One region of the Mesorhizobium sp. M4B.F.Ca.ET.058.02.1.1 genome, then DNA from elsewhere that is predicted to be linked to it. Evidence: riboswitches for the same ligand, from Rfam matches in the RefSeq annotation. Region 1 holds a riboswitch; the other holds the start of a gene.

Region 1 (6,161 bases):
TGCCGGCTGGCCGGAGGCGGCGATGGCCGGCGCGCTGGGTCTCGCCCTGGCCGGCCCGCGCAGCTATAGCGGCGTCGTCGTCGAGGATGCCTACATGGGCGAAGGCGGCCGGCGCGAGGCGGAAAGCCTCGACATCAGGCAGGCGCTGAAGCTCTACCAGGTGGCCGACCGGCTGCTGATCGCGCTGTTCGGCATCCTGTCGGCGCTGTTGATCTATCTGACGATGTGATCAGAACTCGATGCCTTGCTGGGCTTTCACGCCGGCCGAGAAATGATGCTTGGTCAGCCCCATTTCGGTGACGAGATCGGCCGCCTCGACCAGCAGCGGCTTGGCGTTTCGGCCGGTGACGATGATATGCAGGTCAGCACGGCGCGCCTTCAGCGCGGCAACGACCTTTTCCAGATCGAGATAGTCGTAGCGCAGCGCGATGTTGAGCTCGTCGAGCACGACAAGGCTGATCGACGGATCCGCCATCAGCTCCAGTGCTTTTGCCCAGGCAGCCTCGGCGGCGGCGATGTCGCGCTTCAGGTCCTGCGTCTCCCAGGTGAAGCCCTCGCCCATCGCATGCCACACGACGCGGTCGCCGAAGGCGGCAAAGGCGTCCTTCTCGCCGGTCTGCCATTTGCCCTTGATGAACTGGACGACGCCGACACGCTTGCCGTAGCCGAGCATCCTGAGCGCCAGCCCGAAGGCGGCCGTAGTCTTGCCCTTGCCCGGTCCGGTGTTGACGATCAGCAGTCCCTTCTCGATCGTCTTTGCCGCCACCTCGGCGTCCTGAACAGCCTTGCGCTTGGCCATCTTGGCGCGATGGCGCTCGGCATCCTTGTCATCAGTCTCGGTCATCTCACTTCACTTTCAGCGGCAGACCGGCCACCATCAGCAGCACCGTATCGGCGACGGCGGCGACCTGCTGGTTGAGCCGGCCGGCGGCATCGCGAAACCGCCTCGCCAGCGCATTGTCGGGCACGATGCCCAGGCCAACCTCGTTGGACACCACGAACCACGGCCCGCGCGGCCGCGATAGAACATCCACAAGCCGCCGGCATTCCGCATCGAGGTCGCGCTCGGCCAGCATATGATTGGTCAGCCACAGAGTCAGGCAGTCGATCAAGACGGGTTCGTGGTCAGGCAGCGCCTCGATCGCGGCGGCAAGATCGAGCGGCGCGTCGACCGTCGCCCAGCCCTCGCCGCGACGCGCCCGATGCAGCGCGATGCGCTCGCGCATCTCATCGTCATAGGCTTCCGCGGTGGCGATGTAAGCCCATGGCGAGGGACTCGCCGTCACCAGGGTTTCGGCATGCGCGCTCTTGCCGGAGCGCGCACCGCCGATGATGAAGGTCAGTCCCCTGCGATCAGGCAAAGCTGTCGCGCAGGCTGGTGGCCGTGCCGGTGAAGCGGCCGCGCACCACGCCGACGGCGGCACCCAGCACCAGCCAGAACACCAGATCGGTGAGTGTCACGGCGACCACGAACTGGTGATGCAGGCCTTCGGGAATCGGCGTCTTGAAGCTTTCCGGCTGCGGCGCGCCGACGATGTGCGGCGCGACGATCAGGGCTACGGCCAGGATCGCCAGCGGCAGCGATTTGCGGAAGGCGATCAGGCCGAGTCCGGCGGCGGTCGCGACCGCTGTCGCCGTCCACCAGATCTGGCGCGGCAGGAGTTCGGCCGCCGGCATCGCCGGCAGTTCCGGCGGCAGGCCGAGGCCGGGGGCCAGGGTGAACACGGCAAAGCCGGCGAGCCCCCAGAACACGCCCTGGCGCCAGCTGCCGATGCCGCCGGCGAATTCCGAAACCGCGACCAGGATCAGCGCGAAGCCGATGCCGGTGACGATGTTGGCGACGACGTTGAAGGCGAAACGCTCGAAGCCGTCGGCCGGTGCCCAGCCCTCGTCTTCCGCTGGCGCGGCCGCTTCGGCCGGAGCCGGCGCCACGGAACTCATGGCATTTCCGGCCGGAGCGGCGGAGCTCATGGCGTTGCCGGTCTCGGCAGGCGCCGCGGCATGATCATGATGATGGCCGCCGCCGGCCTGTTCGTAGACTTCGGCCTTGAGGATCAGCGGCACGGTTGCATAGGCCTGCAGGCAAGCGAGAACAACGCCGGCCACGAGCCCTGCGATCGCCGCGATGAACACGACGTTGCGAAACAGGTTCATGATGTCAGGCCCTTGTCAGTGGCAGGGAAAGGCCATCGAGTGGCGGTAGTCGTGAGCGGCATTGTGGACGGCATCGAGATGCGAGAAGCCGACAAAGCCGACGACGAAAATGCCGAGCAACGCGGCCATGGCCAGCTGCATGAAGCGCGACTGCGAGGAGACGGAGGTGCCGAGGGAGACGGAAGCGGTCGTCATGTCTTGTCCTTTCGCCCTCCACCCGAGGGCATAGAATTCAACGTTTCTGTCGCCGGCAGGTCTCCTGGCTCGCGGATCAGCGCCCTTCCCCACCTTCCCGAGGAATTTCCTCAGTGGTCTTGGAGAGGACTACCGCACACAGTTGCGGGGGCAGCCACGGCATTGGACGAATTCGCCCTCACCGCATTCCCTCTTGGCTCCAAAAACGGAACCGACGACGGCAGGACTATAGGCAGAATCGTCGCGCCCGGCAAACCAAATTCCGGCGGCCACCAGCGCAAATGCGCCACCGGGCCTAGCTGTCCGACGCGGCAATTCGTTCAGCAACCAGATGCTGCAGCCGCCACAGATGGCTGTCATGGATGCCGCGCTGCTCCAGGTTCTTCACCGTGTTGTAAAGATAGTCTGCGCCCGATCCCCAGTGCCCGCAGGACGTCGCCAGCCTTTCGACCACCTCTTTTTCCTCAAGCGGGCCGGCATAGGTTGTGCCCTTGCGGTTGATGACGAAGGCCAGCGCCCGCAACGTGCCACCATCGCTCGAAAGGTTGAGCAGGCGCGGATGGTAGCTGGTCGGCTTCAGCGTCACCTCGCGCCGCAAGACCTTGTCGAGCTGCTGGCGCCGGTCGGCATCGCCAAGCCTGAAGGCGACGCCCTTGCACTGCCCGCCCCGGTCCAGCGCCATCATCAGGCCAGGCTGCTCCCTGGTGCCGCGCCAGCGCGTCATCTTCATGCAGAAGGATCTGTGCCAGCCGCGCGCGACCGCTACCCGCTCTTCGACATGGTCGATCTCGGGCTTCCAGATCAGCGACCCGTAGCCGAACAGCCAGAGCGGCTCGCTGCCAGGCAGCTCAGCCTCCAGCGTGTCCAGCATCGCATCATAGTCGGCATCGTCCAGATGCATCGCGTTGGGATCAGGCCCGCTGTCCTCGACGACGCGAAAGCAGCGCGCGACCAGCTCCTCGGTGAGCGACATTGTCCTTGGCGGCATGAACTGTCCCTGGGCACCCGACTTGTGAAGCGCCGACCTTAGGGGCGGCGATTGCGTGCCACAATGGCCACGGCGCGAGCGATTGACAAACATCCTGCCCGGGTGTCGGCTGGACCATTCAGGGAGCCGCCTATGCAGCCCAAACCGAGCGACGACCTCTACACCGGCCTGACCAGGCTTGCGCCGACGCTGCCGTCGTCGGCCTATTGGGATGCCGGGGCCCACGGTCGTGACCTCGACGCGATCTGGTACAAAAGCTGGCTGCTGGTCTGCCGTGAGGCCGATCTTGCCCAGCCGCTGGCTTTCAGGACATTCCGCGTCGGCACGCAGGAGATCGTGGTGCTGCGCGACGAGGCCGGCGAATTGCGCGCCTTCCACAACACCTGCCGGCATCGCGGCTCGCAGCTTTGCCAGGAGAGCGAGGGAAGGCTGAAGGCCAGGCTGCTGACCTGCCCCTACCACGCCTGGTCCTATTCGCTGCGCGGCGATCTCGTGCGCGTGCCGTCGAAGTCGCTGCCCGAAGGCTTCGACAAGGCAGACTACCCGCTCTATGGCGTGGCGCTGTCGGTGTGGCGCGGCTTCGTCTTCATCAACCTCGCCGAAGATGCCGCCGGCTCGGCGGAAGCTTCGTTCGACAGAGCTTCCGGCAATCTCGCCAACTGGCCGCTGGAGACGCTGGTCACCGGCCATGCGCTGCGCAAGGTCATGAACTGCAACTGGAAGATCTTCTGGGAGAATTTCAACGAGTGCCTGCATTGCCCTGGCGTCCACAAGGACCTGTCGCGGCTGGTGCCGATGTATGGCCGTGGCCTGATGACGAGGCACGACGATCCAGAATGGGCGCGCCACGCCGACAATGACGCGCCGGAATATTCCGGCGGCCTCCGAGCCGGCGCCGAGACCTGGTCGCGCGACGGCCGCGCGCACGGCCCGGTGTTTGCCGGCCTGACGCCGGCCGAATGCGCCGCCGGCCAGACCTACGCCACAAGCCTGCCGTCGATGTTCATCGTCGGCCATGTCGACTATGTGCGCACCGTGCGGCTTGTGCCGCTCGGCCCCGAGCAGACGGAACTGTCAGCCGAATGGCTGTTCCCGGCCGAAGCGCTCGCCTCGCCGGAAGCCGACATCGACAACATCGTCGCCTTTGGCAGGCAGGTGCTGGAAGAGGACGCGGCGATCTGCGAGGTCAACCAGAAGGGCCTGCGTTCGATGCGCCACGAGGCCGGTGTGCTGATGCCGGAGGAGTACGACCTGCACCGTTTCCACGAATGGGTGCGCGCGCGGCATCAGGCATTTTCGCCCAAACCCTAGAGCGACTTCGGCAGATGCCGCCAGGTGACAAAGCCACGGCCGCCGCCGGCAGCCCGCGCGCGTGGCGAACGCTGAACCCAGGCTCACGGCCGGCCCTCGAACCGCTCGAAAGAAAACGGCGGGCAGCTTGATACCAGGCGACAGAGGTCCCGCCTTCTTTTGTCTGGCTGAACCATGATAGTCGTTTGGTATCACTGAATCGGAATGCGAGACACGATGAGCCTTCAATCGCCGGCCGAACCTGTTCAGGACACGCCGAAGCAAGGACGCATCGTCGCCATCGACATCGTGCGCGGCTTGGCCCTGCTGGCCATGGCGAGCTACCATTTCACCTGGGACCTCGAGAATTTCGGCTATGCCGATCCCGGCCTCACCGCCTTCGGCTGGTGGAAGATCTACGCGCGCTGCATCGCCTCGACCTTCCTGTTCCTGGTCGGCGTCAGCCTGTTCCTCGCCCATGGAAGGCAGATCCGTTGGCCGGGCTTCTGGAAGCGCTTTGCCATGGTCGCCGTGGCGGCGCTGGCCATTTCGTTGATCACTCGCATCGCCACGCCGGATGGCTTCATCTTCTTCGGCATATTGCACGAGATCGCGCTCGCATCCCTGCTCGGCCTCGCCTTCCTGCGATTGCCCTCGCTGCTGACCATCGCCGTCGCGGCGCTTGTGATCGCCGCCCCGCTCTATCTGCGCTCGGAAGCCTTCGACCATCCGGCGCTGTGGTGGGTCGGCCTGTCGGCGACCAACCCGCGCTCCAACGACTATGTGCCGCTCTTCCCATGGTTCGGCGCCGTGCTGTTGGGCATTGCCGCGGCGAAACTCGCTTCCACCTGCGGCCTGCTTGCCAGGCTGGCGAAATTGGCGCCCGGCCGCTGGTCGAACCCGCTGGTCTTCATCGGCCGCCACAGCCTCGCCTTCTATCTGATCCATCAGCCACTGCTGTTCGGTTCGGTCTGGCTGTTTTCGCAGGTGATGCCGGCGGCGCCGCTGGACCAGGACGCCAGCTTCCTCAAATCCTGCCAGATATCCTGTGAACAGCAGCGCGACAGCAAATTCTGTACGAGCTATTGTGGCTGCATGCTGGGTACGCTGCAGGGCGAAGGGATACTGGACAGGCTCTACAAGGGCGACCAGACACCGGGGTTCAAGGCGCATCTCGCCGAGCTCGCCGGCGCTTGCACGGCGAGCACCGACAGCGCGATGGAGGGAGGACAGCAATGACCGACAGTCAGCCGAAACCCGGGCTCATCCCGTGGCCGCCGCTGATCTACGTCATCGCCATCGCCGCCAGCGTCGTGCTCGGCCTCTTCTTTCCGCTGCCGTGGATCGGCGATCTCCTCGGCGACCTCCTGTTTGCCGCCGGCTGGGTGGCGCTGTTCTTTGTCGCCGCGCTCTGGTTCACGGCGATCCGGGTCATGCTGCGAGCGAAGACGACGTTCAATCCGAACGCGGTGCCGGACCATCTCGTCACATCGGGCCCGTTCTCGATCACCCGCAATCCGATGTATCTTGCCAA
Region 2 (6,161 bases), 3.0 Mb from region 1:
GGGCCGACGCCAGGCCGGACGGCACGCCGCCCAATAACTGGCTGTCGATCTTCGGCGGCTCGGCCTGGCAATGGGACACCAGCCGCCAGCAATACTACCTGCACAATTTCCTCGCCGAGCAGCCCGACCTCAACTTCCACAACGCGGAGGTCCAGGACGCGCTGCTCGACGTCACCCGTTTCTGGCTGGAGCGCGGTGTCGACGGCTTCCGCCTCGACACCATCAATTTCTATTTCCACAGCCAGGGGCTGGAGAACAATCCGCCGCTGCCGCCCGAGGAGCGCAACGACCAGACGGCTCCGGCCGTCAACCCCTACAACTACCAGGACCATATCTACGACAAGAGCCGGCCGGAGAACCTCGGCTTCCTCGAACGCTTCCGCGCCCTGCTCGACGAATATCCGGCGCAGGCAGCGGTCGGCGAAGTCGGCGATTCGCAGCGCGGCCTGGAAGTGGTGGCCGCCTACACCGCCGGCGGCAAGCGCGTCCACATGTGCTATTCCTTCGACTTCCTCGCACCCGAGAAGATCAGCGCCGCCAAGGTGCGCGCGGTGCTGGAGGCCTTCGGCAAGGTCGCCAGCGACGGCTGGTCGTGCTGGGCTTTCTCAAATCACGACGTGATGCGGCCGGCCTCGCGCTGGGCCGCCAGCGAGGCCGATCCGACCGCCTATCTCAAGGTTATCTCGGCGCTGCTGATGTCGCTGCGCGGCTCGGTCTGCCTCTATCAGGGCGAGGAACTCGGCCTCGGCGAGGCGGAACTCATGTTCGAGGACCTGCAGGATCCCTACGGCATCCGCTTCTGGCCCGAATTCAAGGGCCGCGATGGCTGCCGCACGCCGATGGTGTGGGATGCCGCCGCCAAGAATGGCGGCTTCTCGGCGGCCAAGCCCTGGCTGCCGGTGCCCGGCAAGCATCTTTCGCAGGCTGTGAGCGTGCAGCAGGGCGACCCAAGCTCGCTGCTCGAGCACTACCGGCGCTTCCTCGCCTTCCGCCGCCAGCATCCGGCGCTGGCCAAGGGCGATATCGACTTCATCGAAAGCGCGGGCGACACCGTCGCCTTCACCCGCCGCGAGGGCAATGAGCGCGTCGTCTGCGTCTTCAACCTGGGCAGCAAGCCGGCCGAGGTCGATCTCGGCGGCGGCTCGCTTCAGCCCTTGCCGGGGCACGGTTTTTCGAGCCAAGCTGGCGCCGGCTCCATCCGCCTTGGCGGCTACGGCGCCTGGTTCGGCCGCATCGACTGAGTTTTTGAAACGGACGTCATTGGGAGGAAATCATGGCCGATGTCACGCTGAGGCAAGTGAAGAAATCATACGGCAATCTCAACATCCTGCATGGCATCGACCTCGACATTAAGTCGGGCGAGTTCATCGTCTTCGTCGGCCCGTCCGGTTGCGGCAAGTCGACCTTGCTGAGGTCCATCGCCGGGCTGGAGGAGATCACCTCGGGCGAGCTCAAGATCGCTGGCGAGGTCGTCAACGACGTGCCGCCGTCGAAACGCGGCATCGCCATGGTGTTCCAGTCCTACGCGCTCTATCCGCACATGACCGTCTACGACAACATGGCCTTCTCGATGAAGATCGGCAAGGAAAGCAAGGCCGAGATCGACAAGCGGGTGCGGCAGGCGGCCGAGATCCTGCAGTTGACCAAATATCTCGACCGGCTGCCCAAGGCGATGTCGGGTGGCCAGCGCCAGCGCGTTGCCATTGGCCGCGCCATCGTGCGCAATCCGAAAGTGTTCCTGTTCGACGAGCCGCTGTCCAATCTCGACGCGGCACTTCGCGTCGCCACCCGCATCGAGATCGCCAAGCTGAAGGAATCAATGCCGAACACCACGATGATCTACGTTACCCACGATCAGGTCGAGGCGATGACGCTGGCCGATCGGATCGTGGTGCTGAAGGAAGGCCGCATCGAGCAGGTCGGCACGCCGATGGAGCTCTATAAGCGGCCCGGCAATCTGTTCGTCGCCCAATTCATCGGCTCGCCGGCCATGAACATTCTGCCGGCGAAGATCGAAAAGGCCGGCGATCCGAGCATCATCAGCCATGTCGGCGGCCGCAAGGCGACGGTTCCGATCGCGACCCCTGCCTCGGCGAATGGCGCGGCGGTAAGTTTCGGCGTGCGGCCGGAAGACCTGGCGATCGCTACCGGCACGGAGTATCTGTTCGAGGGAACGGTGGACTATGTCGAGCAGCTTGGCGAGGTCCAGCTCGTCTATGTCGACATCGGCCGCGCCGACCTGCCGCTGGTGACGAAACTGCCGGGCAATGTCGAGGTCAAGCGAGGTGCTGTGCTGCGGCTCAACGCCGATGCCGGCGATCTGCACATCTTCGATGCGGACGGCCACTCCTTCACGCTGCACATGGCGGCAGCGAAGGCGGCCTGAACTTCACGTTGGACAAAACAAGAGCGGCGGGCACTGCCCGCCGCTCTGGTACTCAGCCAGCCGGTAGAACCGGAATGGGCGGCTCTGTCCGGCTGTTAGCGGCCGAACAGGTTGCGATCGCTGCCCTGAGGGGCGGACTTCTCAACGTCGCCCGACGAGTTTAGCAGCTTGTAGACCGGCGAGCTGGTGTCGCGCGTCGAAGACGTCTGGGTGGTGTCGACGCCGGCGGCGGCCGGCCGCTGATTAATGTCAGTCCCGCCAACATTGTCATTGCGGGCATAGGCGCTGCCGGCGGCGATCAAAAGAGCGGCGGCGGTAAGAGCAATCTTCTTCATTTCTGGTACTCCTGAATCTGCATCGGAGCGGCGAGACTGTCCGCCGCGTCCATCTTCCGTTGGAGCGTGGTCCGGATCGGCCTAGTTGTTGCCGAAGAGGTTGCGGTCGCTGCCCTGGTCGGCGGGCTTCTCGGCGGCCGGCTGCGACTGCTTGATCGAAGCCGTGTACGAGCTGTCGACCGCGGTGGCCGGCTGGTTGGCACCGTCGGAACCGAAGTGGTCGCTGCCGGCTGCGAAAGCGCCGCCCGAGATGGCCAGGAGGGCTGCGGTGGCAAGGATGATTTTCTTCATCTTAGTGTTCCTGAATTTCTGAGGATCCCGAGCGGCGGGCATCGCCCACCGCGGTCAGGGATCGTGTGTTAGTTGTTGCCGAACAGGTTGCGGTCCGAGCCCTGTGCCGGCGTCTGAGCGGCCGGTTCCGACTTCTTGACCGAAGCCGTGTACGAGCTGTCGACGGCAGCGGCGGGCTGATTGGCACCGTTCGAACCGTAGTGGTCGCTGCCACCAGCAAAGGCGCTGCCGGAAATGGCCAGAAGGGCGGCGGCAGTAAGAACAATCTTTTTCATTTTTAGTACTCCAGTATATTTTTCCGTCCGTCTAGCGGCGTGTCTTGGGAGGAAAGCGCGTCGTTCGGACAGCCCCGATGTGGGAGAGCCCCTTCCCGGTTTCCAATCACGAAGTTGTTTCGCCTGGACCATGACTCTGCACCTTGAAATTGTGCAACGGCCTCCCACACGTATTGTATTGTAAAGCAATATCAATATGTTATCCGAATGGCCCATCGACCCAGTTGACGATTTGGAAGATCTGCGTTCACACGGTCCTGCACGCATTGTCAACAGAAACGAACCGTTCGGTTCGATTTTAGAATCTCCTAATGGTCACTTTTCTATACTGTTAACCAATTCAGACCCGGTCAGCGGTCGATATGAAGGCGTTTCCAGCGCGCGATTCGGATCGCCCCCGAGGACGGCAATTCGGCGCCAGCGTGCCGCGAACCCGAAACGCGTGTCGCGCCCGCACGGATGCGATGTCGTTTTCGTACCGACGGTCCGCCGGCCTTAGTGATTAGATCAGGCCATCTCAGGTGCCGACCCGTGACGACGGGACGGAGAATTGGGAAGCCGGTCAAATTCCGGCGCTGCCCCCGCAACGGTGGTGGAGTTCAAGTCGCGACGGGAGACCACTGGGCCATCTGGCCTGGGAAGGTGTCGCGCCCGCCCGCAAGGGCACTCCAGAGCCCGGAAACCAGCCCGAGATTTCTAGGCTCGACTGATCGCGGTGGGCGGTCAAGAGGCGGATGGCGCGCGCCTGGCCCTGCCGGTGGCCGCCGTTCCTCTCCATCACCACCAGTTCAGTCCTTGATGCGACCGACGCGAGGGACAGGACATGGATGCGCGCAACGACATGCTGAGGCACCTGCATAACCGCAGGCAGGGCTTTTCGCTCGAACAGCCTTTCTACACCGACCCGGATTACTTCAAGCTCGACATGGAACTAATCTGGTATCGCGACTGGCTGTTCATCGGGCACGATTGCGAACTGCCGAAGCCGGGCAGCTACATCACCGCGCAGATCGGCGATTATCCGGTGGTCCTGGTCCGCGACCAGCAAGGCAGGATCAACGCCTTCCATAATTCCTGCCGCCATCGCGGCAGCCGCGTCTGCAACGCCGAGAAGGGCACCGCGGCGAAGCTCGTCTGCCCTTATCATCAATGGACCTACGAACTCGACGGCAGGCTGCTGTTCGCCCGCCAGATGGCGGATGGCTTCGACAAGAGCCAGTTCGGCCTGAAGCCGGTCGCCTGCGAGAGCGTCGGCGGCTACATCTTCATCTGCCTGGCGAAGGAGCCCGCCGATTTTGCGCCGATGCGCGCCATGATCGAACCCTATCTCCTGCCGCATCGATTGACTGAGGCGAAGGTCGCTTTCGAATCGACCATCGTCGAGAAGGGCAACTGGAAGCTGGTCTGGGAAAACAACCGCGAGTGCTACCACTGCGCCGGCAATCATCCCGAACTCTGCAAGACCTTTCCCGAGGCGCCGACGGTGACCGGCGTGCATGGTGCCGAAAGCGATCCCGAGATGCAGGCGCATTGGGCGAAATGCGAGGCGGCGGGCCTGCCGAGCAAGTTCCGCATAGACCCCGCCGGTCAGTATCGCGCCACCCGCGCCCCGCTCTTGCGCGATGCCGTCAGCTACACGATGAGCGGCAAGCGCGCGGTGAGGAAGAACCTATCCACGAGCGTCTCGGCGGACCGCATCGGCACGCTGATGCATTACCACTATCCGACGACCTGGAACCATATCCTGATCGACCATGCCGTCACCTTCCGGGTGCTGCCGATCAGCGCCACCGAAACCGCGGTGACGACGAAATGGCTGGTCCACAAGGATGCGGTGGAAGGCGTCGACTACGATCTTGCCGAACTCACCCATGTCTGGACCGAGACCAACGACCAGGATCGCCGCATCGTCGAGGAAAATGCTTTCGGCATCCTGTCGCCGGCCTATGAACCCGGCCCCTATTCGGAGCAGCATGAGGGCGGCGTCATCCAGTTCGTCGAATGGTACGCCTCCTTCATGGGCCCGCGCCTTGCCGAAGGCGGCCAGCCGACGCTGCGCAGTGTTGCCTAGCACATGGCGCCCAAAAGTGTTGAGCGGTTTTGGCATCACGACATGTGCAGAATGAAAAGGACCAAGGGATGAACGCGATGACCGATCTCGGCCTCTATCGCCATCTCGACGAGATGGCGCCCTGGAACGACCGGCTGCAGGTGCTGGAGGTGATCGGCGTCAGCGACGAGGCGCCGGACGTCAAGACCTTCACCTTCCGCTCCGACAACCAGACCTGGTTCCGCTACAAGCCCGGCCAGTTCGTGACGCTGGAACTGCCGGTCGCCGACGGACCGCTGATGCGCACCTACACGATGTCCTCGTCGCCGTCGCGGCCGTTCTCGATCGCGGTGACGGTGAAGGCGCAGGCCGGCAGCATCGGCACGCGCTGGATGTTCGACAATCTCAAGCCCGGCGCCCATGTGAAGGCCTATGGCCCGGCCGGCGATTTCTCGCTGCACAGCCATCCGGCGGCCAAGTACCTGTTCATCTCTGCCGGCTCCGGCGTCACGCCGATGATGTCGATGCTGCGCTGGCTGAACGACTGCGCGCCCTGGACCGATGTCGGTTTCGTCAACTGCGCGCGCAGGGCGGAAGAGATCATCTTCCGCAAGGAGCTTGAATTGCTGGGCAGTCGCATGCCCGGCCTGTCGCTCGGCTTCATGATCGAGGAACGCTCCATCCGCGAGGGCTGGTTCGGTCACATGGGGCGGATCGACGCCATAAGGCTTCCGCTTCTGGCACCTGACTACCGCGAGCGGGAAATCTTCTGCTGCGGCCCCGACCCGTTCATGCGCGCCGTCCGGCAGATGCTGGAGGCCGCC

What was found. Region 1 has a riboswitch for cobalamin ahead of EJ073_RS01135 (CbtB domain-containing protein). Riboswitches for the same ligand answer to the same signal wherever they lie in the genome.
Region 2: linked by a shared signal. The riboswitch ahead of EJ073_RS18045 (aromatic ring-hydroxylating dioxygenase subunit alpha) and the one ahead of EJ073_RS01135 (CbtB domain-containing protein) in region 1 are both predicted to bind cobalamin.

The regions. Positions count from the first base shown of each region.
Region 1 is NZ_CP034450.1:227,944-234,104, reverse strand. It holds gene cbiB (adenosylcobinamide-phosphate synthase CbiB) at 1-229, shown strand, start outside; gene cobO (cob(I)yrinic acid a,c-diamide adenosyltransferase) at 230-844, opposite strand; gene cobU (bifunctional adenosylcobinamide kinase/adenosylcobinamide-phosphate guanylyltransferase) at 846-1,361, opposite strand; gene EJ073_RS01140 (CbtA family protein) at 1,354-2,154, opposite strand; gene EJ073_RS01135 (CbtB domain-containing protein) at 2,170-2,349, opposite strand; cobalamin riboswitch at 2,386-2,580, opposite strand; gene EJ073_RS01130 (gamma-glutamylcyclotransferase) at 2,645-3,337, opposite strand; gene EJ073_RS01125 (aromatic ring-hydroxylating dioxygenase subunit alpha) at 3,470-4,648, shown strand; gene EJ073_RS01120 (DUF1624 domain-containing protein) at 4,865-5,866, shown strand; gene EJ073_RS01115 (isoprenylcysteine carboxylmethyltransferase family protein) at 5,863-6,161, shown strand, end outside.
Region 2 is NZ_CP034450.1:3,694,771-3,700,931, reverse strand. It holds gene EJ073_RS18070 (alpha-glucosidase) at 1-1,241, shown strand, start outside; gene ugpC (sn-glycerol-3-phosphate ABC transporter ATP-binding protein UgpC) at 1,274-2,386, shown strand; gene EJ073_RS18060 (DUF680 domain-containing protein) at 2,482-2,721, opposite strand; gene EJ073_RS18055 (DUF680 domain-containing protein) at 2,803-3,012, opposite strand; gene EJ073_RS18050 (DUF680 domain-containing protein) at 3,081-3,287, opposite strand; cobalamin riboswitch at 3,790-3,993, shown strand; gene EJ073_RS18045 (aromatic ring-hydroxylating dioxygenase subunit alpha) at 4,111-5,358, shown strand; gene EJ073_RS18040 (hybrid-cluster NAD(P)-dependent oxidoreductase) at 5,436-6,161, shown strand, end outside.